2 regions of the Paenibacillus sp. ISL-20 genome follow, and region 2 is predicted to be linked to the other one. Evidence: riboswitches for the same ligand, from Rfam matches in the RefSeq annotation. Region 2 holds a riboswitch; the other holds the start of a gene.
The links. A riboswitch is a leader RNA that binds a small molecule or an ion and turns the genes downstream of it on or off. The one in region 2 is predicted to bind cyclic di-GMP.

Region 1: linked by a shared signal. The riboswitch ahead of J7E85_RS17365 (transglutaminase-like domain-containing protein) and the one ahead of J7E85_RS32875 (isopeptide-forming domain-containing fimbrial protein) in region 2 are both predicted to bind cyclic di-GMP.

The regions. Positions count from the first base shown of each region.
Region 1 covers NZ_JAGGRD010000027.1:9,315-20,759, forward strand. The annotation lists gene J7E85_RS17345 (sensor histidine kinase) at 1-509, opposite strand, end outside; gene J7E85_RS17350 (ABC transporter substrate-binding protein) at 660-2,156, opposite strand; gene J7E85_RS17355 (carbohydrate ABC transporter permease) at 2,248-3,177, opposite strand; gene J7E85_RS17360 (ABC transporter permease) at 3,190-4,146, opposite strand; cyclic di-GMP riboswitch class I at 4,326-4,412, shown strand; cyclic di-GMP riboswitch class I at 4,470-4,558, shown strand; gene J7E85_RS17365 (transglutaminase-like domain-containing protein) at 4,570-5,370, shown strand; gene J7E85_RS17370 (collagen binding domain-containing protein) at 5,654-9,199, shown strand; gene J7E85_RS17375 (YolD-like family protein) at 9,347-9,685, opposite strand; gene J7E85_RS17380 (DNA polymerase IV) at 9,682-10,950, opposite strand; gene J7E85_RS17385 (YhjD family protein) at 10,947-11,333, opposite strand; gene J7E85_RS17390 (2-phosphosulfolactate phosphatase) at 11,431-11,445, opposite strand, start outside.
Region 2 covers NZ_JAGGRD010000077.1:3,334-14,778, reverse strand. The annotation lists gene J7E85_RS32890 (MIP/aquaporin family protein) at 1-285, shown strand, start outside; gene J7E85_RS32885 (serine hydrolase domain-containing protein) at 400-2,559, opposite strand; gene J7E85_RS32880 (response regulator) at 2,851-4,644, shown strand; gene J7E85_RS32875 (isopeptide-forming domain-containing fimbrial protein) at 4,775-8,443, opposite strand; cyclic di-GMP riboswitch class I at 8,697-8,788, opposite strand; gene J7E85_RS32870 (hybrid sensor histidine kinase/response regulator) at 9,040-11,445, opposite strand, start outside.

The sequences.
Region 1 (11,445 bases), on a different contig from region 2:
TTGCGATATACGAATCCCTTCATCAGGGTGTCGCGAAAAGCTTCATCCGTATTCGGAAGCCCGAAGGTAAAGCTTGCAATTCCGTTATCATTAAAACGGACGACATTGCCATACTTGTCGGTATGCGTGCTTATCTGCGTGATTTCACCTTGCGCCCAGCTGTACAGATAGGTCTTAACATCCTCCGGAAAAGAAACCAGCGGCTGTGAGAATTGGCTGTTCTGCAGCCTGCTGGTTAAGTATCCCTCAGCACTGCTGCTTAAAAAGCTGCGAGCATCATCCATCAGACCTGTATTGGAGTAAATACGCTGCATGTAAGCCTCAATGCGGTCAGCATCATACTGCAGCTCATTCTCTACACGCGAGAAGGCATTAGCCGCCTCGATCCGGGAGTTGCCAACCCATTGATTCAGCAGCATGGCACAGGTCAGCGTACCAAGCGTGATTCCGATGGCGACGACGAAGATGACATAGGCAATAAACTTGTGACGATAAATTTTGATTTGCAAAAAAGAGCCCATATGACACCTCGATTGCAGCAGGTCGTTGAAACAAGTTGCTATATCTCAATTTAACACGATTAACGCCTAGCTTCATAGATCGTAAGGAAAAAGCACCCCTTAAGAGAGCCTCATTAAGGGATGCGCTTGAATGTAATCTTACTTGAAGTAATTGTTGATTTGCTCTTGGGCAGCTTGCATAATCGTGTCCATGCCGGCTGATTTTAATTCAGCCGTAATCTTCGGCACCATTTTCTCCGGATCGGATGCGCCCGTGATCAGCTCATATTTGTATTTATCCCATACCGCTTGGCAATTTGCCACTTCGGTCTGAAGATCGGTGATGTCCAGCGCAAAGCCTAGGATCGTAGAGGAGGTCGCTGCATCGTTCAGCTTTTTAACCTGTTCCCATTGATCTTCGGGAGCGCCTTTGGTCACTGCTAAATTAAAGAATGTGCCTTGTGTGTAGGCAGCCAGCGGCCAAGTATCGGATGTACGCTCAATCACCTTTTCGCCATCGACATTGTTGTAGTCTACGCCTATCTCGCCGAATGCCAGCATATTGCGAAGTTTGGGATCCGTGTTCACTAATTCAAGATATTTCAAAGCTTCCTTCTGATATTTCGAATTTGCCGAAATCGCATTGAGCGAGCCTTGGATTGTACTGGTAGTATAGATAGGACCATAATGCTGAACCATATTATACTTTTCAACGGCGTCATTGATTTGCCAGCTGACCTCGGCTCCCGGGAATGCCTGGGCTGCAAAGAACGGTCTGCCTTTGTCGTTCTCCGTTTTCGTCGGAGCATCCGGGTTGATGATACCATCCTGATACCACTGGTGCAGGAGCTTCAGATTAGCCATGACATCCGGCTGCTCGAGAACAGAGACCACCGTGCGTGCTGCATCGTCCGCTTTCACGCCGATAGGAGGGAAGCCTAGCGTTAAATCGTCATATTCGTTAAAGAAACCGTTCAAGCCTTCGCCTTGCGTCATTGGCAGCGGATAGAAGCTTTTGCCTTCGCCAGCCTTCATTTCATGGAGAGGTTTATCCAGATCCTGCAGCGTTTTGATATTATTCATGTCAATGCCGTACTTTTGCACATACTTATCATCGAATACCCAGTACTGCGTTAGCGCTGAATCTTTGTACGTCGGAACGGAATAATATTTGCCGCCGATTTTTGTGCCTTCCCATACTTTTTCGGGAATCAGTTTGTACAAGTCGGGCGTTTCGCTCTGAACCAGATCCGTAATATCGGCAAATGCGCCCATAGCTACTTGCTTGCTGTATTTACCGCTGTTCGTGAACATGATGTCAAAGGGTTCGCCGGTATTCACGATGGTGTTCATTTTGGTATCCCATTCGCCCCAGCTGGCTACCTTGATGTCAACCTTCACGCCAATCTTCTCGGCCGTATAGGCATTCATGGCATCAACCGCTTTGCTGAAATTGTTCGGCACTTGGCCCCCGATGGTCCACCAGGTCAATGTCGGAATATCCTTACTTGTTTCGGTGTTGTCCTTCGGTGTGTCTGTTGTCGCTTTAGATCCATCCGTCGCAGCTGGAGACTTCGAGCCGCCGCAGGCTGCTAAAACGGTCAACATGAGTGCCAGTACGCACAGTGTAGAGATGAACTTAAAAGCTCTCTTCATTCCAAATTCCCCCTTATTGAAGTTAAATCGCTTAAGAGTTGTACAGTGTGATCTATCATAAACCAAGGTTTTTTCTTGGCTTATTTCGTCTTTAGCCTTTCACGGCGCCGACCGTCAATCCGGAAATAAAATACTTCTGGAAGAAAGGGTAGGCGAATGCTACCGGCAGCACGATGAGAATGGCGACAGCCATACGGGCTGATTCCTTCGGCATCGTTGCAACGAGCATGGCGTAACTCACGCCCATACTTGCTGCATTCTTCGCGAGTGCGTCTACATTACTCATTAAGCTGTTGAGCAGTGCTTGCAGGGAATACAGATTCTGGTTGTCGATATAGAGCATCGATTGGAACCAGTCATTCCAGTAAGCAAAGCAGAGAAACAGTCCAATGGTTGCGATGACCGGCAGCGAGATCGGCAGGATGATGGAGAAGAAGATTCGCAGCTGGCTCGCGCCATCGATTTCGGCAGATTCGATCAGTCCATCGGGAATCGTGCTCTTGAAGAAGGTTTTACATATAATTACGTTGAACGATGAAACGGCTAGCGGCAGTATTAGTGCCCAGATGCTATCCTTAAGTCCTAATAAATTGGTATTAATGAAGTAGCTGGACACCAAGCCGCCATTGAATACCATGGGGATGAATACCACCCAGGTCAGAAAGCCCCTCAGCTTGTAGTTTGGGCGAGAGAGCACATAACCCATGGAGGCGGTAAGCAATACGCCGAGCACGGTACCAACCACGGTAACGAGGGCGGACACGCCGAGCGATCGCAGAATCATCGTTCCCTGCTTGACGATATAGACGTAAGCCTCAGCCGATAAAGCAACCGGAAGTAGGTGATATCCGGTCTCACGGATGGACTCCTCACTGGAGAAGGAAATGGACAGAACAACAACTACAGGTATGACGCAGAGCAGAGCCAAGATGATAAATATCAGGTTGAAGAACAGGTTGACGGCTTTGTTTGTACGGTTAAACTTCTCAAGGCCTGTCTCGTAAGTGGTTTTCGGTGTCATCGTCTTGCCTCCTTACATCATCGCGCTATCCGGATCGATTCTGCGAACAATCCAGTTAGCGATCAGAATCGTTGCGCATCCCAGAACAGACTGTACGAATGCGGCTGCGGATGCCATCCCTACGGTGGCGGTTTTCAGTTGCTTATACACCATGACATCGATGGTGGTTGCCACGTTGAACAGCGAATTGGAATCTCGCGTGACCTGATAGAACAAGCCGAAATCAGTGTAAAATATCCGCCCGACGGCCAGTATGAACATCATGACGATCACCAGCTTGAGCATGGGCAGTGTAATAAATCTCGTCTGCTGCCAAATCGAAGCGCCATCAATAACAGCTGCTTCATAATAGGTGCTGTCAATGCTTGTGATAGTTGCCAAATAAATGACCATACCATAGCCCAGGCCCTTCCAGACATTCAAGAGAATCAAGAACAATGGCCAATATTTCGGCTCCATATACCAGTTAATAGGATCGCTGCCCATATTGACGAGCATTTGATTGACAATCCCTTTATCGAAACTTAAGAATGCCCAGCCTACCGCAGATACGACCACCCAGGATAGGAAATAGGGGAGGAACATCATCGTCTGATAGACCTTGCTCGCTTTGCGGCTGTGGAGGAGTCCGATCATAATCGCGAATAGCACGGGCAGAACGATTCCTAGCACGATAAACACAATGTTGTAGCCAATGGTGTTGCGAATAATGATCCAAGCGTCATTCGATTTGAACAAGAATTCGAAGTTTTTGAGGCCTACCCATGGACTGTTAAACACATTGCTCAAAAAGCCGCCGCTTATCTTGAAATTTTTGAAGGCGATAATGATCCCAAACATCGGTAAGAAACTAAACAGGAGGTACCAAATCGTGGTCGGCAGCGCCAAGAGGGTAAGTTCCGTATCCTGCTTGTGCCAACGTATTCGTAAGCGCTTTCGTTTAACTTTTGATTGGGCTGTAGAGCTCATGTCTGTCACTCCTTACGGTGTTATCTCGCTTGTCGTGCACCTGGTAGTTTCATTGTATAAGAGGAAGATTCGTCGCTTCCAGATAACAAACTTGATACTATAGTCAACAAACGTTAGATTCGAAAGATTTTTATTGATGGAAATTGAGATATTTGATATGATGTATTCACAAAAGCTACTCACGATAACGGCAAACTTGTCGAAAGGCAAGGACGCAAAGCTACAGGGTCTTCTTGACGAAACGTCAATGACAGCCAGCTACCGAATGAAAACGCTTTTTTTGTTTTTTTGGACAAACATCCATTGAATCCTGTGGAACTCTAATACGATAATGGCAAACTTGTCGAAAGACTAGGACGCAAAGCTACAGGGCCTTCTTGACGAAATGTCAAATGGCAGCCTGGCCACCGAAGGGGAGTTAGCATGCGCAACGCAGTGTTCGCGATTGTAGGACTTTTTGCGTTATTGATATGGGCTCCGGTTGTACAAGCTGCACCATCTGAAGATTGGCTGGGCTTGGAGGAACTGGATCGTGGGGCAATCGTCATTCAATATGACGTGAAAGCAGGCACCAAGACAAAGCTCATGATCGGAAAAGGTCAGGACCAATATACATATGGGCTTTCGCCAGCCAAGCAGCAGGAAGTTTTTCCACTGCAGATGGGCAACGGAGATTACACGATTTCCGTGCTGGAACAAGTTAGCGGCAGCAAATACAAGATCGTTCAGGAAGCGGCAGTTAAGCTTCAACTGACAAACGGCAGCAAAGTGTTTTTGAATTCTGTACAAAATATCGATTGGAGCGAAGAGGACAAGGCTGCTCAGCTTGCGAAAAAGCTAACCCGTTCGGCTCACTCCGACAAGGAAAAAGTACAGGCTGTCTACGAATATATCGTCGGGACGGTCCGGTACGACAATGCTCTTGCATCCAGCAAGCTGACGGATTACCTTCCCGATATCAACCGCACGATCGCTGGACAGAAAGGGATGTGTTATGATTACGCCTCCCTGTTCGCTTCCATGCTCCGAAGCCTCGATATTCCGGCAAAGCTTGTCATGGGAACCTCGGAATACGTCGATGTGTACCACGCCTGGAATGAAGTATATTTGAATGGGCAGTGGGTAACCATTGACACAACCGTCGATGCGAGCTGGAAAAGCAAAGGGACCGAGTACAAAATGATTAAAGATGCTTCCAGCTATTCTGCATCCAAATACTACTAATAAATGTGCAATAAAACTAAGCTTTGGACGAATAAGTCCAAGGCTTATTTCGGTTGTATAGAAAATGTAGAGTTTTGGCCGATATAATGCAGGAAGCCCGCTGGGTTCTGAAGGGAAATACAGACACCAATGAATCGTGCGCCCATAACAGGTCTTGGAGATGATGGCTCGGGAAGTCCATTATCGGCATGCATTTTGATAGAAGCATGGGACGAATTAACGCACGGAAAGTAAGATCGGAACCGAATATTACGAGGGTAATGCTGAGATTGAGGGAGAGATTATGAAGAAAAAAGTAAGTGGAATCGTTGTGGCGCTGCTGCTTCTGTTTCAAACACTATTGGGCACATTCGCTTTGACAGCGAATGCGGCGGGTAGCGAGCAGGAATCAGCAGTTACTATGCAGGAATTAGAGACTGGCGTGCAAGAATTAGAAGTTAGTGAACAAAAAACAGTGACGGATGACGTATATAACACGCCAGCACCAGTAGCCGACATGGAGGGGATACTAACCAAAGTCGTATTAACCGATATGAACGGTACCGTGGTTGATGCGGTATATAATCCGGACAGCAGCCTGGACATCGGCGCAGCCGTTAATCTCAGCTACGAATGGGAGCTTCCGAACGGGCACGGCTACAAGAATGGGGATACATACACATTCGAGCTGCCGACGCAGTTTGAGATTTTTACGGATATTGATGCACCACTCCTTACCGGTCAAGGCGAAGTTGGCCGATTTACGGTTGATCGGAACGGGAAAGTTGTGATGACCTTCAACGATTACGTGGAGAACCATTCCAACATCAGCGGCAAGCTGGAAATTCGCACAGAGTTTAAGAAGGAAGTCCTTAAAGGAAGCACAGAAATCATTATTGCTATTCCGATAAAGGGTGGGGTTCAGACCATCATCGTGAACCTAAAGCCGCAAGGCGGAAAGCTGATCGAGAAGCAAGGGAAAGCGATTGGCAAAGACCGGATCGATTGGACGGTCCAGATCAACAAATCTCTGGACAAAATCAAGCACGCGGTCATCACCGATGAAATGCCTGAAGGCTTGGAGCTCATCGCGGATTCCGTAGAGGTTCACAACCTGCAGGTTAACGGTGACGGCTCAGCAGTTCTTGGTGATCAGCTGGATGCTGGCAAGTATACCGTCCAAACGGGCGGCGGCAAACTGGAGCTTGCATTCCAGGATGAGACGATCAGCAAAGCCTACGAAATTCGTTTCTCGACGAAGCTTATCGGTCAACAGTCCCGGTTTGAGAACACCGCTGTCCTGTCTGGCGACGGGATGGAAAATGCCCAATCGACGGCTACCGTAACGGTAGATCGCGGCCAATTCTTGAATAAATCGTATCGCCAGGATAAGGATACCGGAATCATCACTTGGACGGTGAAATACAATTTCAACGAGAAGAAGATTCCGAGTGCTCAAGCTATTATTACGGATGAATTTAGTGAGAATCATACCTGGATAGCCGATTCGCTGAAGGTGTATAACGGGAATTCGGCCAATGCCCAAGACCTGGTTTCAGAGGATGAATATAAAGCTGAAGCGAAAGGTATGAACGGATTCGAGCTTCAATTCAAGCAGGATATCGATTCGCCTTATACGATCGTTTACCAGACGATGCCGGTCGATCGCTTGAGCTCCGAAGGGCAGGAGGTCAAGAACAAAGTCGTATCGGGTGAAGCGTCCAAGGAAGTAACTGCTCCGGGCTATGGAAGCCGTGCTCTGGTCAAAGGAACCTCGAACATCGATTTCGCCAACAAAAAGGCAAAGTGGAAGATCACGGTCAATGGTGATAAAAAGCCGGACGGCACCAAATACAGCATGGAGAAGGTAGTCATCACGGATACGTTCCCGCAAGACGGACTCGAATTCGTTCCGGATTCAGTGACCGTAAAAGCGGACGGGAAAGTCGTTCCAGAGAGCGAATACACGGTGAAGTACGATAATGTACGCGAAGGCTTTGTAATCGAATTCTCTAAGATTGACACCACCTATACGATTGAATATGAAACGAAGTTTAACATCAGCTGGCTGAAGGATCGCAAACGGGACTTTTTGAACAGAGCTTCGATGACATGGATCGAGGAAGGCAAGACCAAAGGACCGATTGAGCGAGATGCGAGCTTCTCCGCTGACGATTATACGAAAAATAACGGCGGCAAAGACGGCAGCTATAATCCTGTCAGCAAAGAAATTACGTGGAACATCAAGATGAATTATAATCTCGATTCGCTTAAAGAAGCGATCGTAACCGATGTTCTGAAGCAGGAGCAGAAGCTTGTGCCGGATTCAGTCAAGGTATACGAGATGAAGCTTACCGGGGGACGGAATGGCGTTCAGAAGGGCTCGCTAGTTCCAGCTGAACAATATGTAGTGACGGAACCATCAGAAGCTAACGGAAACCAGCTGTCCATTCGTTTTACCAGCCCGATCTCATCCGCATACTGGATTGAATTCAAAACATCGCTGGAAGGCACATTGATTGTCAATAAAATCGATAATACCGCGGAACTGCTGGATGGCAGCGCTAAAAAGGCAACATGGAACGCCAGCGTAACGATTCCTCACGGCGGCGAATATGTGAAGAAAAGTGGCGCCCAAAACGGAAACAAAATCGACTGGGTGATTCGAATCAATGAAGGTCAGTCGCATATTTCCAACGCCAGAATGATCGACTATCCAAGTGCGAACCAAATCTTGATCGAGGATTCCTTCCACTTGTACGCTACCAAGATTAATGCAAACGGTAAAGCGGAAAAAGCTCAAGGGCTGACAAAAGGGAAGGATTACACCTTAACCATCAATAGGCTTGACGGAGATCAGGAGACATTCGAATTAAAGTTTGAGGATGACATCTCAACGGCCTATATTTTGGAATATCAGTCGTTCATTATCGCTGAAGATAAAGAGGCTGTACAAAATAAGGTGGCTCTCGAAGGAGATCAGCTGAAGACTGAGATTCGGGAAACGACGGAAGAGGTTATTGTCCGTACTTCCTCCGGCTCAGGTTCGGGAGGTGGCGTAACGGGCAGCCTGGAAGTAACGAAGGTGGATCAGGACGATCAGACGAAGCCACTGACGGGAGCAAAGTTTGCGCTTTACGACAAGGCAGGCAAACGAACGCCGATCGTAAAAACCACGGATGAGGAAGGCAAAATCCTCTTTACGAAGCTGCTGTACGACGAGTACATTTTGGAGGAGCTGTCAGCTCCAGAGGGGTATAAGATCGAGCAAGCGACATGGGACGTAACGATTAATTCCAGCATCAAGGACCAAGGCAATGTGAAGAAAATAATCGTAATGAACCGCAAGGAAGAGCCGGTTACACCTGGCGAGCCTTCCAATCCTACGGATCCGACGGATCCAGGTAATCCGGGGAACCCAACTGATCCGGGCAATCCGACGGACCCAGGCAACCCGGGGAACCCAACCGATCCTGGCAATCCGACGGATCCAGGTAACCCAGGGAACCCAATAGATCCGGGCAATCCGACCGGTGAAGTAGAGGTGCCGGACGAGGATGTTCCAAGAGGTGAACCAACAACGCCTCAAACTCCTCAAACGCCTCCGACAGAGCCGGAAACACCTACCGTTGATATTAGCGAAGAGGATATTCCGCGAGGAGGCGTCGAGCCTGAGCCTCAGATGCCGGAAGCACCAACTCCATCTGAGAAGACTTCAACACCGCAAACGACAGTTTCGATGCTTCCAAAAACCGGTGAAGCGAGCCCTTATCCATTCTATTTGGCTGGCCTCGGGCTGATCGCTTTCGGTGTATGGTTAGGTCGCAAACGGATAAAAATGAAACCATAATTCGTCAGACTTCGGCTCTCCTTGTCCTGTAACCAGGGCAGGGGGAGCCGTTTTCATGAGGGGGATCAACCGCCATGATGTATGCATTTATTATGTGTAGTAACATAAATACCTCTGATCCCGATCAGAGGTATTTATTATCCACCATTATCCTGCTGAAAGGATCTCGTCAATTTTAATCCAGCGCGATTCCTCTTCGGCCATGGACAGTTTGATCTCCCGTCTAAACGTGTGGATCAGCACGACAATTCCTGTCAATTCCGTGTTCTCATATTCATCGAACAGCCTCACGGTAATCATACGGTGTTCATGAAAAGACTCGGCGAGCGCACTCTCGATTAATTCCATTTCTTGTGGATCCAGCGTTGGCCGGTCTTTCCTGCCCTCTTCCAGTTGCCTGCGAATGATGGTTTCTTTGTGTTCCGGCAGCATCATCCGACTGGATTCCCACAGCCCGTTTCCCTCAAGCTTTTTTCGTGTTGTCATTTATAATGTCCTCCTATCTTGGCTGATCGATCCAGCGCTTGGCCTGCGTCTGTTTTGGATACGGCTCGGATCACAACCGAATTCCCGTATTTATTTTTGAGGGCATCGGTCACCCGTTCAAGTGCCATCGACCGCTCCCGTCCGGTATCAAACAATGACATTTGGTATTCCGTATCCGGGGAAAACTGCGACAAGCTAATACCGACCCGCCGAATCGGCAGGCCGTCCCAATACGTTTCAAGCAGCCGGCATGCCCAGCGGTAAACCTGATTCGTAATATTCGATGGATCCTCCATCTTCATCTGTCGGCTAAATCCCGTAGGGCGGTCAAAGTCTGCTCCCATACAACCGACCGATACAACATGCCCCATAAAACCAAGACCGCGGCATCGCTGGCAAACCAACTCGGTTAGCTCAAGCAGCACAACCTTAATTTCTTCCAGCTTGGTATAATCCCGAGGGAGGGTCATCATGTGTCCAACCGATTTAGGGTCAACCTGGTGAGTGCCGGGTCTTACCGGGCTGTCATCGATTCCCTTGGCAATTCGCCAGTACATCTCGGCTGAGATATCGGAATTTTTACCGAATTTACGGCGCATCATCTGCTTCAATTTAGCAAGAGGCGTCTGAGCCACGCTGCCGATCGTGGGCAGCCCCATGACGTTAAAGTGGCGGGTCATCTTGCTGCCGGCCATAAACATACAGCTAACGGGCAATTTCCAAAGGGTATCCGCAAGCGAGTCCTTGGACAACGTGTAGATGCCGGACGGATTTTTCTTGGCATAGTTGTCACAGGCCGTTTTAGCAAGGATTTTGGTTTCACCGATGCCGAAGCGGGCGCGAACACCCGTAGCATCCAGGATATGGCGCTGAATGGTTTGGGCTAACTCATCGGGTGTGCCGAATAGGTGCAGCGAACCGGTAACGTCTAAAAATTGCTCATCGATACTGTAAGGCTCAACTAAATCGGTATAGCTCTTATATATCTCCGTGATTTGCATCGAAACGTCAATATACTTCTGCATTCTGGGTTTAATGACGACAAGATCCGGGCACTTTGATAGTGCCTCTCCTAATCGCTCTGCCGTCGTTATTCCTTTTTCTTTAGCAAGCGGACAAGCAGCCAACACGATACCTGAACGTCTTTCCGGATCCCCTGCAACTACCAAAGGGCGGCCTGTATACTCGGGATGGTCTGCTTTCTCAACAGATGCATAAAAGGACTGGCAATCCCCTAACATGATGACTCGGTTAGATGATTTCACAACAGACTCCCCTTATCTGCAATTTGTAGCCCAAGGTAGGTGTACGATCTTTGCTCGATCTCCGCCTCAATTAGCCCCCATAGTATGGACAGCTTGTGATGATACCCTCTACAGATGAATTCAACCTCAATGCCAAGCTTTGTTTTTCGATCCTCGTAAACCTTAATGGCATATTCACGCATTGTTCTACGAGCCTGAGCTAAATCGGATAATGCAGCTGCCTGCAAATGGTCGATGATCGCATTCGTTAGCTCGGGGGTCTTTAAATCTGCTCTACATAGGATTGAACGGTCATGCTCTAACACATCAAGTAAAAGGGGTAATAAAATATAATCCTTCACCAGTTTGGTTTCATCTGGTTTCAACCCAATACTCAACATCATTATTCACCTCATTGACGGGAACGTTTGTTTGTATTATATGCGAACATTCGTTCTTTTATCAATGTAAATTATACCCTTATGATGACGGATCAGAAATTCACAAGCGATACCC
Region 2 (11,445 bases):
ACCTTCGTATTTATCTATACGATCCTGGGCGTGACCTCTACGGAGAGCAACGGAAATGTAACCGGCCTTGTGATCGGACTGACACTCGCTTTCGTACATATTTTAGGCATAGCCTTAACTGGAACATCCGTTAACCCTGCAAGAAGCCTGGGACCGGCACTTCTCCTTGGCGGGCAGGCCTTATCCCAAGTGTGGGTGTTTCTGATCGCCCCGCTTGCCGGCTCAGCGCTGGCCGTTGCTGTATACCAGCTACTGAACAGCAAGCCTAAGGGGAAACAAGTGTAACATGTTGAGCATAAGGGGCGTCTTTCATGTGTGCCCGATTTCATGAATAGACGACAACACGACAAGAAAGCCGGCATCGGCCCTCGAATAAAGGGCACGATGTCGGCTTTTAACTTAACGGCCAAACTCCTTATTGAATATATTATCGTGAGCCTCCGCAACTTCCGGGGCTACCGAGTTAATGGCTGTTACCAAAATATGCTTCCCGCCTACAGGTCCGAAGGCTCTCGTCTCAAATCCGAAAGTTCCGCCGGCATGCCCCCAATAGGATTGCCCGTCCGATGTTTTTCCTTCGTAAATCCCTAGGCCGAATTTACCTATAGGTGAATCTACTGCCGTGAGCATCTGGTCCATCATCTCTTGTTTCAGAAGCTCTCCGCCTAACAGCGCACTGAAAAAGGTGGTCAGATCTTTGACTGTTGAAACCATGTCACCGGCAGCATTTGCCCATGATTGACTCATTTCAGTCAAATCATACATATGACCCGATCTGTCCATATTATATCCTCTGGCATGTTTACCCGGAATATAGGAGCTATTTTCCATAACGAATGTATCCGTCAGCCCGAGCGGCTCGATGAACCGTTTCCTGATCTGCTCCGCATACGTATCCCCGGTGACCTTCTGAATAATTTGACCGGCTAGCAATGTATTGGTGTTGGAATAGTTCCAGCCTTTCCCTGGCGCATATACAGGCGGCTTTGCAAGTGCCAAGCGGATGAGTTCGTCAACGGAATAATATCGGAATGGATTTTTAGGCAAGGTCATGTCTCGCATATCATCATCTGTATAACTCGCAATCCCGCTTGTATGGTTCAACAACTGACGAATCGTAATTTGGTTGCCGTCATATCCGTTACCCTTTACGACCCCCGGTAGCCATTGTTCTACCGAATCATCCAAATTTAATTGTTTCTCCTCAGCCAACTGCAATACAACGGCAGCGGTGAACGTCTTCGTGATGCTTCCAATACGGAAGGAAAAATCCGGTTCTACCCGGCTTGGTACTTCGTAACTGGCTGTACCTGTAGCGTAGGACCAGCGTTGCCCATCCTGCAGCCCACCAGCCACGACACTTGGGACGCGTTTACTTGTTACCACTTCGTCCATGACGCGTTTGACATCTTCCCTATGTTTACTATTCTTTTCCTTTTCCGTGAGTTCTTTTTTGGCTTCTACTGCGAATTCCGACGCTAAAATATTGTTGATATGTTTCTCCGCGTCTCCCAGTACATTGATATTGATCGAGATCACATGTTCACCGTCTTCCGTTCCGCCAGCAAAGTTGGTAAATCCAGGAATACCTCCGCCATGTCCCCATACGCCGGTGCCGTTAGGCATCTTTGTTTGATGTATGCCAAGTCCATACGGCCCAAATGGAGAATCGGCTGTGCTGGTCAGCATCTCCTTCTTCATCTCCGGTGTCAACAGCTTGCCGCCAAGTAAGGCACGGAAAAACGTCGTCATATCTTCCCCTGTCGAGATCATTTCCCCGGCGGCATTAGTAAATGATGGGTTAAATAGCGTAATATCTACTAATTTATCTCCCATGTCCAAGTAGCCGCGGGCATTTTTTTTCGGAATATCCATCGAGTTGCCTGGAAGGAACGTTTCTTTCAATTGAAGCGGTTCAATAATACGCTTCTTAATCTGCTCCGCATAGGTTTCACCGGTAGCTTTCTGGATAATAAGCCCCATAATAACCGTATTTGTGTTTGAATATGACCAGCCCGTTACGGGCTTTTGCTCCAAGGCTCGGTCAATTAACTGTTCGGCTGTATAATTATCGCCTGGATTCGTAAGTAATTTCGTTCTAAGCTCTGGCGTCAAGTAGTCTGGAAGTCCGCTTGTATGATTCAACAATTGACGAATCTTAATCTTATTTCCGTCAAATCCATTACCGTGCACAAGCCCCGGAAGCCATTTCTCCACCGTATCATCGAGGCTTAGCTTCTTTTCGCCGGCAAGCTGCAAGGCAACCGTAGCGACAAACGTCTTCGTTGTACTTCCAATCCGGAAAGCGGAGTCGGCGTCCACCTTATGGTTCCTTTCGATATTCGCTTCACCGGAGGCATATGACCAGCTCGCCGTTCCTTTCTTTACGGTAACAATAACGCCCGGAATATGGTCGGCATTGGCAGCTTTATCGATCGCTTGTTGGGTTGGCGTCTTAACTGCCGCATGTACAGTTCCATAAGCGGGGAATACCAGGGTACCCGCCAATATGGCTGTTAAAGTAAGCGCAGCTCCTTTTTGAGTGGTGAATGGTTTCATAATGCATCGCTCCTATTATTTTGGAATGTTGTGTTGCTTCACTCCTTCACCCTACCCCCGAAGTTGTTAAATCGGACAGTGATAAAACCGCCAAGCTTTGGATGACATCGTACTTGGACCCGTCAAATATCCCGTATGACAAAGTGTCAACTGTTCATGTGACGTGCTGGCTGCAGCCAAGTTCTAACAACCTTCTCCATTGCTTGACGGATCGTGAAGTTATGGTGCATGATAGGTCTGAATTATTTGGAAATTGGTTTGCAAATAAATACAAGCAGGTGTGCATAATCCGTGTTCTCCATAATGAAAAAATGGTTCTGGTATGATTGGTTACTTGTAGCCATACGAACGCTTTGGCTGGTTATTATCGTAAGCACTGCTTTTGTCAATCCGTCATTGATCCATGCGCCGGTTTGGGTTGTACTTTCTCTTGCTTTGGCCGTTTACCTCATTCCATTAACGGTACGCTGCAGAAAAGAAGAACGGTATCTTGCAGTCGAAGTCACAACAGCGGGCTTGTTCCATCTCTATTTAGCCTACGCAGCGCCCGAATTGCTGTGGTCTTTCATTCTATTTGTGATGATTATCAGCTTGACGAGCAGTCGAAGAAGCTATGTGTGGACAGGAATCCTCTGTGGAATCATATTCCCGATCTTGAACGGTTGGATGGCTAATCGCCTCCCGTATGAATATATCGTTAACTGCAGCCTTGGTTTTGCCATCGGCTTCGCGTTTAATATATTAATTCAATCCCATAAGCAATCCCGTATTATTCAAGAGCAGAAGCTGTTACTGGAGCAGCATATTAAGCGGATCGAGGAGCTTACGCTGATGGAGGAGCGCAGCCGGCTGTCACATGAACTGCATGACACGATTGGCCATTCGCTTACCTCGCTCATCGTCGGCGTCGAATCACTGCGATCGTCCGTACCGGATTCTCAAATCGAGAGGATCGATTCGCTGGTCGGTATCGCACAGCACAGTCTGGATGATATCCGAAAGCATCTGCACAAACTCTCTCATACCACGTTAAGCCATTCGTTAAGTGAATCGCTGTGGCAGTTAAGCGAAGAGTTTATGAAATCGACAGGTATAACCGTCCATTTCCGTGTGATCGGCAGTGAGACTCTCGTTATGCAAAAAATAAACTTTAGTCTATATCGCTGCCTTCAAGAGTCTCTAACCAACGCCGTTCGGCACGGCCAGGCGAGCGTGATAACCGTTCAGCTGCATTTCGATAGTCAGCAGCTTCGGTTACAAATCGAAGATAACGGCATTGGAATGGAAAACATCCAATTCGGATTTGGGCTCCATGGGATGAAGGAACGCCTTGAACTATTTAACGGCACGCTGTCCGTCCATTCCGGGTCTGGGCAAGGAACTATCGTCATATGTAATATTCCGCTGCAGACAGAGCCTGTACATGACATGATCCGTCTGCTGATCGTTGATGACCAGGCGATCATCACGGACAGCTTAAAGCATAATTTGGAACAGCATGCTGAATTTATCGTCGTGGGTAAGGCTGGGAACGGGCGGGAAGCATTGGAGCATTGTGAACGGTCTCAACCGGATATCGTGCTAATGGATATTCGAATGCAGGGAATGGGCGGGCTTGAAGCTTTGCTTGAGATGAAACAGCGATGGCCTAATATGAAGGTTGTGCTCATGACAACGTTTGAGGATTCCTTGCAGGCAGCAACTGCATTGGAGCGCGGGGCGGAAGGCTACATCCTGAAGTCGATTCATCCGCGGGAAATGAAGGAAGCCTTGAAACTTATTTATAATGGAGGAACCTGGATCGACCAATCCGTCGCCGCGCAAGTCTTCGAAGAGATGAAGCGACAACGTGAGCAGTTGGAAAGAATCGGCTCAAGTCAGGACAACTACCCGTACGGGCTTACGAAACGCGAGATGGAGATTCTGGAGAATCTATCGGGCGGACTGCGCTACAAATCGATCGCCGCCAAGCTATTTTTATCGGAGGGAACGATCCGCAATTACTGCTCGATTCTCTACTCCAAGCTAGGCGTCAACAACCGAGAAGAAGCAATACAAATGGCGCGATCCGAGAATATCGTATAGGTGCTGGAAGCAGCGATTAATTCAATATACAACACTAAAAGGGACCGGATTTCCTCCGGTCCCTTCGTATTTATTCAAGTAACAACAACCCCTAGATTACTTAGGGGTTGTTGGTTTCAACTCTTTCTCTTTATGCTTTTTTTCTTCTTAGCAAGAATAATCCTGCAAGCAGCATGATGCATCCAGCCACTACATAGTTGTACATATTCGTAGCTGTATCCGGCAACTTGTTACCTGTGCCTTTTCTGTCCCCGGACTCTGCGTTCACAGCGTCATTCGAAGTACCGGATTGGCCGGATTGGCCAGATCCATCTGATTCACCAGCTACATCCGTGTCATCCGAACCATTGGATCCTCCGGATTGGTTGGAGTCTGGAGACTTGGAATCCGAATCACCCCCGCCTGGATTGTTCGGCTTATCGGAAGAGGATCCATCGTTCGTATCTCCTGGGACACCTGGATTACTTCCGCTTCCACCACCAATGATGATGTCTTCATATGGATGATACGGTTCGACCAAGTTATCCCCGGTTACTTCACCTACGTTACGGATCGTCTGGCCGGTTTGCCCTGCTATCACTTCAGCCCGGAATACGATGGTATGCCATGCGGTATCCGTAATGTTGCCGAACTGTCCGCTGACTTTCCCGTCGACATAGGAGCCTTTATCGCCATCCTGGGCATCCGTTACGGATTGGCTGTCCACTTTCAAGCTGCCTGCCACATATTTCAGCTCATTCGGCAGCTCGTCCGAAATCTTCAGATTTCTTACAACATCATTCTGTCTGGTATTGCGCGTCCGGATCGTATACTCGATCACGTCCCCGACTTGAATCGTACCGCCATTAAGGTCCTTCACTTCTTTTCCGGATTCCAAGACAGGCGCCGGATCGACAGAAATCGGGTCATTAATCGTGATCTCTTCACTCGGGCGACTTGGGACATTCAGGTTGTCTCCATTGACTACACCAACATTCTTAATGATGTCGCTATGCTCTCCCTTGACAACCTTCGCCTGGAACACCAGCGTATGCCAAGCCGTATCCGTTACGGTTCCAAATCTTCCTTTTACGTTACCGTTCGCGTATTCGCCTCTGTCACCGTCGGCGTTATCCGTTACCGAGACGCCGTTCACTTTCAATGTACCTGTTACGTACTCCAGTTCTTGCGGCAGTTCATCCGAGATCACCATGTTGGTTACCTGGCTGCCGGAAACCGTGTTGCGGGCTCGAATCGTATACTCGATCGTATCTCCGACTTCAATATTGCCTCCATTTAGATCCTGTGCAGCTTTCTCGGATTCAATTACCGGAGAGCGCGGAACTTCACCTGAACCGCCTCCACCACCGTTACCCGGATCGACAGGATCGACTGGCGGATTAACAGGTGGATCGACAGGTGGTTCTGGGTCTACTGGTGGGTCTACTGGTGGTTCCACTGGCGGCTCCACCGGCGGTTCTACTGGTGGGTCTATCGGCGGTTCTGGCTCAACGACAACTTTTTCCGTCGGTGTGCCTGGCTGATCAATATTGTCACCATCCACTAGCGCCGTATTTTGGATTGTCTGACCGCCTTGTCCCGCTTGAATCACAGCCTGGAACTCCAGCGTATGCCAGTTCAGATCCTTAACATCGCCAAATGATCCGTATACTTCCCCAGTTACAGAATAACCAGCGTCGTTGTCTTTCTCATCGGTGACAGGCAAACCATCTACCTTTAAGCTGCCCGGAACGTATTCCAGCCCTGCCGGCAGCGTATCGGTAATCGTCAGATTTTCCAGATACGTATCGTTGACCACACCTCTCACACGAATCGTATAGGAGATGGTATCCCCGACTTCATACGTGGCCTTGGTTACATTCGTATTAGCTGCAAATTTCTCCGATTCAATATACGGATTCCGCGGGTATACTTCCACTTCTGCTCGCGGCCTGTCCGGTGTATCGACATTGTCGCCGTCTGCGGTCGCGATATTGATAATATCCTTACCCGCTTGTCCTGGTTCTACGATCGCTTTAAATTGAACCGTATGCCAGTTCATATCCGAGACGTTGCCAAACTCGCCGACAACTCGGCTTGATGCATAATAACCGCTGTCGTCTCCTTCGGCATCCGTAACAGATACTCCATCTACGGTTAAACTACCCGGTACATATCTCAGTTCTGCAGGAACTACATCAGAGATTTTGAGATTATTCACCGTGCTATCTGTGATCGTGTTTCGGGTCTGAATGGTATACAGCAGCGTATCTCCCACTTCGGCATGCTGCGCGTCCAAGTTGCCTGGTGCCTTTTCCTCAATGCTTACCGTCTTGCCCGACTCTAACAATGGATTCTTATTAACGGTGAAGTCCGTTTCTGCCGTTACTGGATCTAAGCCACCACTTTTTACATTGGCGACATTCTTAATCGTTTTACCAGCTTGACTATCTAAAATTTTCGCTTCAAACGTAACCTTGCGCTCGTCAGTATCAGATACATGACCGAAGTTCACCGTAATTTTCCCGTTATTATACTCAGGAACTGCTTGATGACTTGCGTGTAAGGTTCCATCGATAAGTTCTAATCCTTCAGGTATTTCATCTTCGATGGTTACATTCTTCGCTACGGTCCCATCGACTGTATTTTTCGCAACAATCGAGTATACAACCGTGTCACCGACTTCATAATAGGGCTTGTCTTCTTTGTTTTTTACACTCTTGTTAATGACTAATTCAGGAGGAATGACTTCTAATGCTACTCCCCAAAAATGCGGAAGGTACGCATCGGTGCTAGTGCTATTAGAATTTATAGGTTCTGCGGTAAACGTATGATCTACACGATCTAACCCTGCTGGAAAAAACGGTGAACCGTTAAAATCATAGTTATATATATCCGTGTTAGCTGGCGTTCGATCCGGATTTCTTGTACTTACATTTTGTCCGTTTTTTGTGATGCTTCCATTCCAAAAGTTAAATTCTTCTCTAGTACTATCACTCACATACGAGTCATTAAGGACTTGGTTATCTTTAAAGGCAGTCATTTTATATTGGTCATTGATGATCGTTCGATTTCCACCGTATACACCAACAACCATACTCCCCTTTAAACTACCCGCTTGCTTTGTGAGCATAGGCTGATCGGATAAAGTGGCTGTGAAGCTTTTATTGGGAGCAGGAACAATGCCATTATAATAATTTAATTTTGTAATCATTGGTGGTAAATTCTCATTTTTTTCGACCAATACGATATCCCAATTGGCTAAAGCATCGGCGCCCCAAGGAAGCTGCAACGGATTTCTCAGCTCCAAGTTTTTCCCCCAGTAATGTCCGGCGCCTTCTTTTTTAACAAAGTCTGTAATATCATATACACCATTAATGCTTTGATCCATAAAGAACCTTCCGCCCTTTGGTCCTTGGATAAAGGTTCCTAACTCGGTGTCTGTTGAACTTTTGATATTATTAGGAGAAATATAAAGGAATGCCGTTTGAACTTCCCCATTAGGTACATATTCCATTGAGCTGCTGCTGTAAGTTAATGGATCATTATCTGCATCAATGTATCTGCCCTTTATTTTGGGATCATTTGAGACATCATAGCCATATACGTTACTACCGCCAATAGCTTGAAGATGATAGAAGCCAATTTTATCGAATAATGTAATCTCATTTTTTCCATTAAAGGGATACGCAAGTACTTGACTTGAATACATATCTCCTTCCGCTGCTGCTGCAGTACGGGTCATGGAAGGTAGTATACCGCTGGAAATCAGCAGCGCTACCATTAAGCATGTTATTATGTAATGAAGCCTTTTCGTCACTGTTTTTCCCCCTTATGCTTCCGGATTATTTCCGTTAATTGCACAAATCTCGTTAACCATCGATTAAGTCGCAAGGTCCATCTTCTTATCTTTAACCCATTTCTATTTTAAAAAAATATGCATTCCCCCTGTAATTGGAAACTGACAAAGCTACCAAATCAGGTATATAACAATCTTTCATACCTTAAAAAACAAAAAAACCTTCGTCTCAAATTTACATGAATAGAAAAAATGGACGGAGGCTTCCGTCGTATTCGGCAGCTGGCTAGCCTTGTGTTTATCCTTCACACATTAGCCCCTGTAGCTTTGCGTCACCACCTTTCGGTGGGTTTGCTATTGTCGTACGATGTATTAAATTAGCGATAAAATGTATAATTTTACTATACGTTTCATTCCTATTTGTGTCTATAATCCTTACGGCCTGAACATAACCCTTTACACGTCGACTCGGAATGAGCACTGAGTCACTTTTTGACCTGAATTTATTCTCCGGGATGGAAGTCAATCAGATATAAAGAACCTCTTTCCATTTTTGAAATTGGGACTAATGGCTTAATAAAAAGAGGGCACAAGATAAAATAGTCCCCTTCATAAAATTACATGTACTTCGTCTCGCTGCGCACATAAAAAGTTACCTTTGTCCCTTTACCCAACGTGCTTTTGATATGGAGTCCTGTTCCGAAGTGCCTCTTTAAGCGCTGATCCGTATTGATCAGGCCGACTCCCGAGCTACGGTCTGCTTTTCTTTCCAATATCCGCTGCAATTGAACTTCATCCATTCCGATCCCATTGTCTTGAACCGTTATCTCTGTATGCGTGTCATGGACAGAAATTCGAATATGTATTTCCCCTCCGCGAGTACGCTTCATAATGCCATGTCTTATCGCATTTTCAACTAAAGGCTGGATCGAAAGGAAAGGGACTTCTAACTCTTCGCAGTCATCTACCTCCCAAACGACCTGCAGCCGCTCTTCAAACCGGACCTTCTCAATATATAGATACGAGCGCACTAGACTTAACTCCTCTTGGATCGAAACAAGTCCATCCGTATCTTGGAACCTAAATTTAAACCGCAAAAAATTGCTGAACTCATCAAGCAAATGACGCATCTTATCCAAATTAATGTCGCTTAAAGCGGTTACGGCACTTAATGCATTGAATAAGAAATGAGGTTGGATTTGCGCTTGCAGCCATGCAGCCTCTAATCGCAATTGGTCCCGAACCGTTTGTTTAATCGTCGTTAGCGCCTCAATCCGCGATCTGATTTCTAATGCTTCCACTGGCTTTGTCACATAATCGTTGGCTCCTGCTAAAAAACCACTTTGGATATCTTTCGGCTGGCTTCTTGCGGTAAGGAGCAACACAGGGAGCTCGGTAAGTGTATACCGCTCTCGAATTCTTCTTGTCAGCTCATAACCCGACATCTGCGGCATCATAATATCGGAGATGACCAGATCCCATTCCTTCGTGTCCAGCATAGCCAATGCTTCTTTACCGCTCGTAGCCATCGTTACATCATAATCGTCAGGCGGTAGTATGGCTTCGAGCACTTGCAGATTGACAGGATCATCATCCACAATCAATAAGAGCGGACGATCACGATTCATTGCAATAAAGGTTGTTTGTTTTGCCACTGGCGGGATGTCCTCTTTTTCCAGAACGGCTGAGGCTGTTTCCTGAGTCGACTTTGCTTGTAATGTTATTGGGTCGAATGAGTTGGAAATCTCCCCCTCATCCTCTGCATTCAGATCCGCTAGCTTTAACGAAAATGTAAACTTCGAGCCTTCTCCTAAAACAGAGGACACCTCTAACGTACCTCGATGAAGTTCAATAAGTTGCTTGCTTATACTTAAGCCCAACCCAAATCCGCCTTCAATCATCGTCTCGCTGGCGCTGGCTTGCTCGTACGGAAGGAATAAGCGTTTCAGCATGTCCTCATCCATGCCGATCCCGGTATCAGCAATAACAATATACGCGCTTCCGTCCTCTGCCAAAGCCTGAATCGAAATGACCCCTTCATTCGTATACTTCACGGCATTATGAAGTAAATTGAAAACAATTTGAATCAGCCGGTTCTCATCCGCTATGACGGGAGGAAAATCCTCAGGAACCTGATTTACAATGTTGACAGACTTCACTTCCGCGTTAAATTGCAGCATATCAATGACTCCCGTTATGATCGGCTGAATCGATATGACTTTTTTCTGTAAACGTGGGTTGCCTTCCCGCAGACTCATCACATCAATCAAATCATTTAATATAAGTGTTAGCCGACGTCCTACAGAGAGTACCGTTTCGAGCTCCTTGACACTTCGATCCTGTAACAAATGTCCTTCCCTGTTCAAAACGGACTGTGACATGTTAAGGATGCTATGGAGCGGATTTTTAAATTCATGAGACGTATTCGCCAAAAATTGATCTTTATGGTCATTCACTCTTTGCAAGGTTGCGGCAATCTCCTTGGTGTTAGCATGCATGTTGAAATAACCCTTAAACCATACAGACGCCAAGCACCCCATCGATATAATCAGGTCAAACGGATAGTGGACAACGCTCAAACCGCTCTCCCGCCAGAATAAAGACCACAGAAAATGGTGAACCAGCGCAAGCATAGAAAAGAGCAGTAACAGATGGCTTTTTATATCCTTGATTACTTTTTTTAAAATGGCTATGATCGTGATTACGGCTGCGACGGATCCCAATAAGAAATAAACCGGGAAGAGCATGATCACCTGATGGGGAGCTAAAAACAACGTAACCGCGGCAGTCCCCAGATTCATTACGGTATAAACAGGATATATCCTGCGCCAGTAAGGGAGTTCACGATGATTCGTACACTCCAACAAAGCATAACATCCGATCATAAAAGCGGCATTGGATAGCCGAAAATCCCAATCACTGCCGATATAAAACAATTGATGAAACAGCTTCTCATCGTTACTAAATAGGCTGGAAAGTGTTACGCATAGTGTCAACAAAGAAAAATAAAGCAGCTTCTTCTC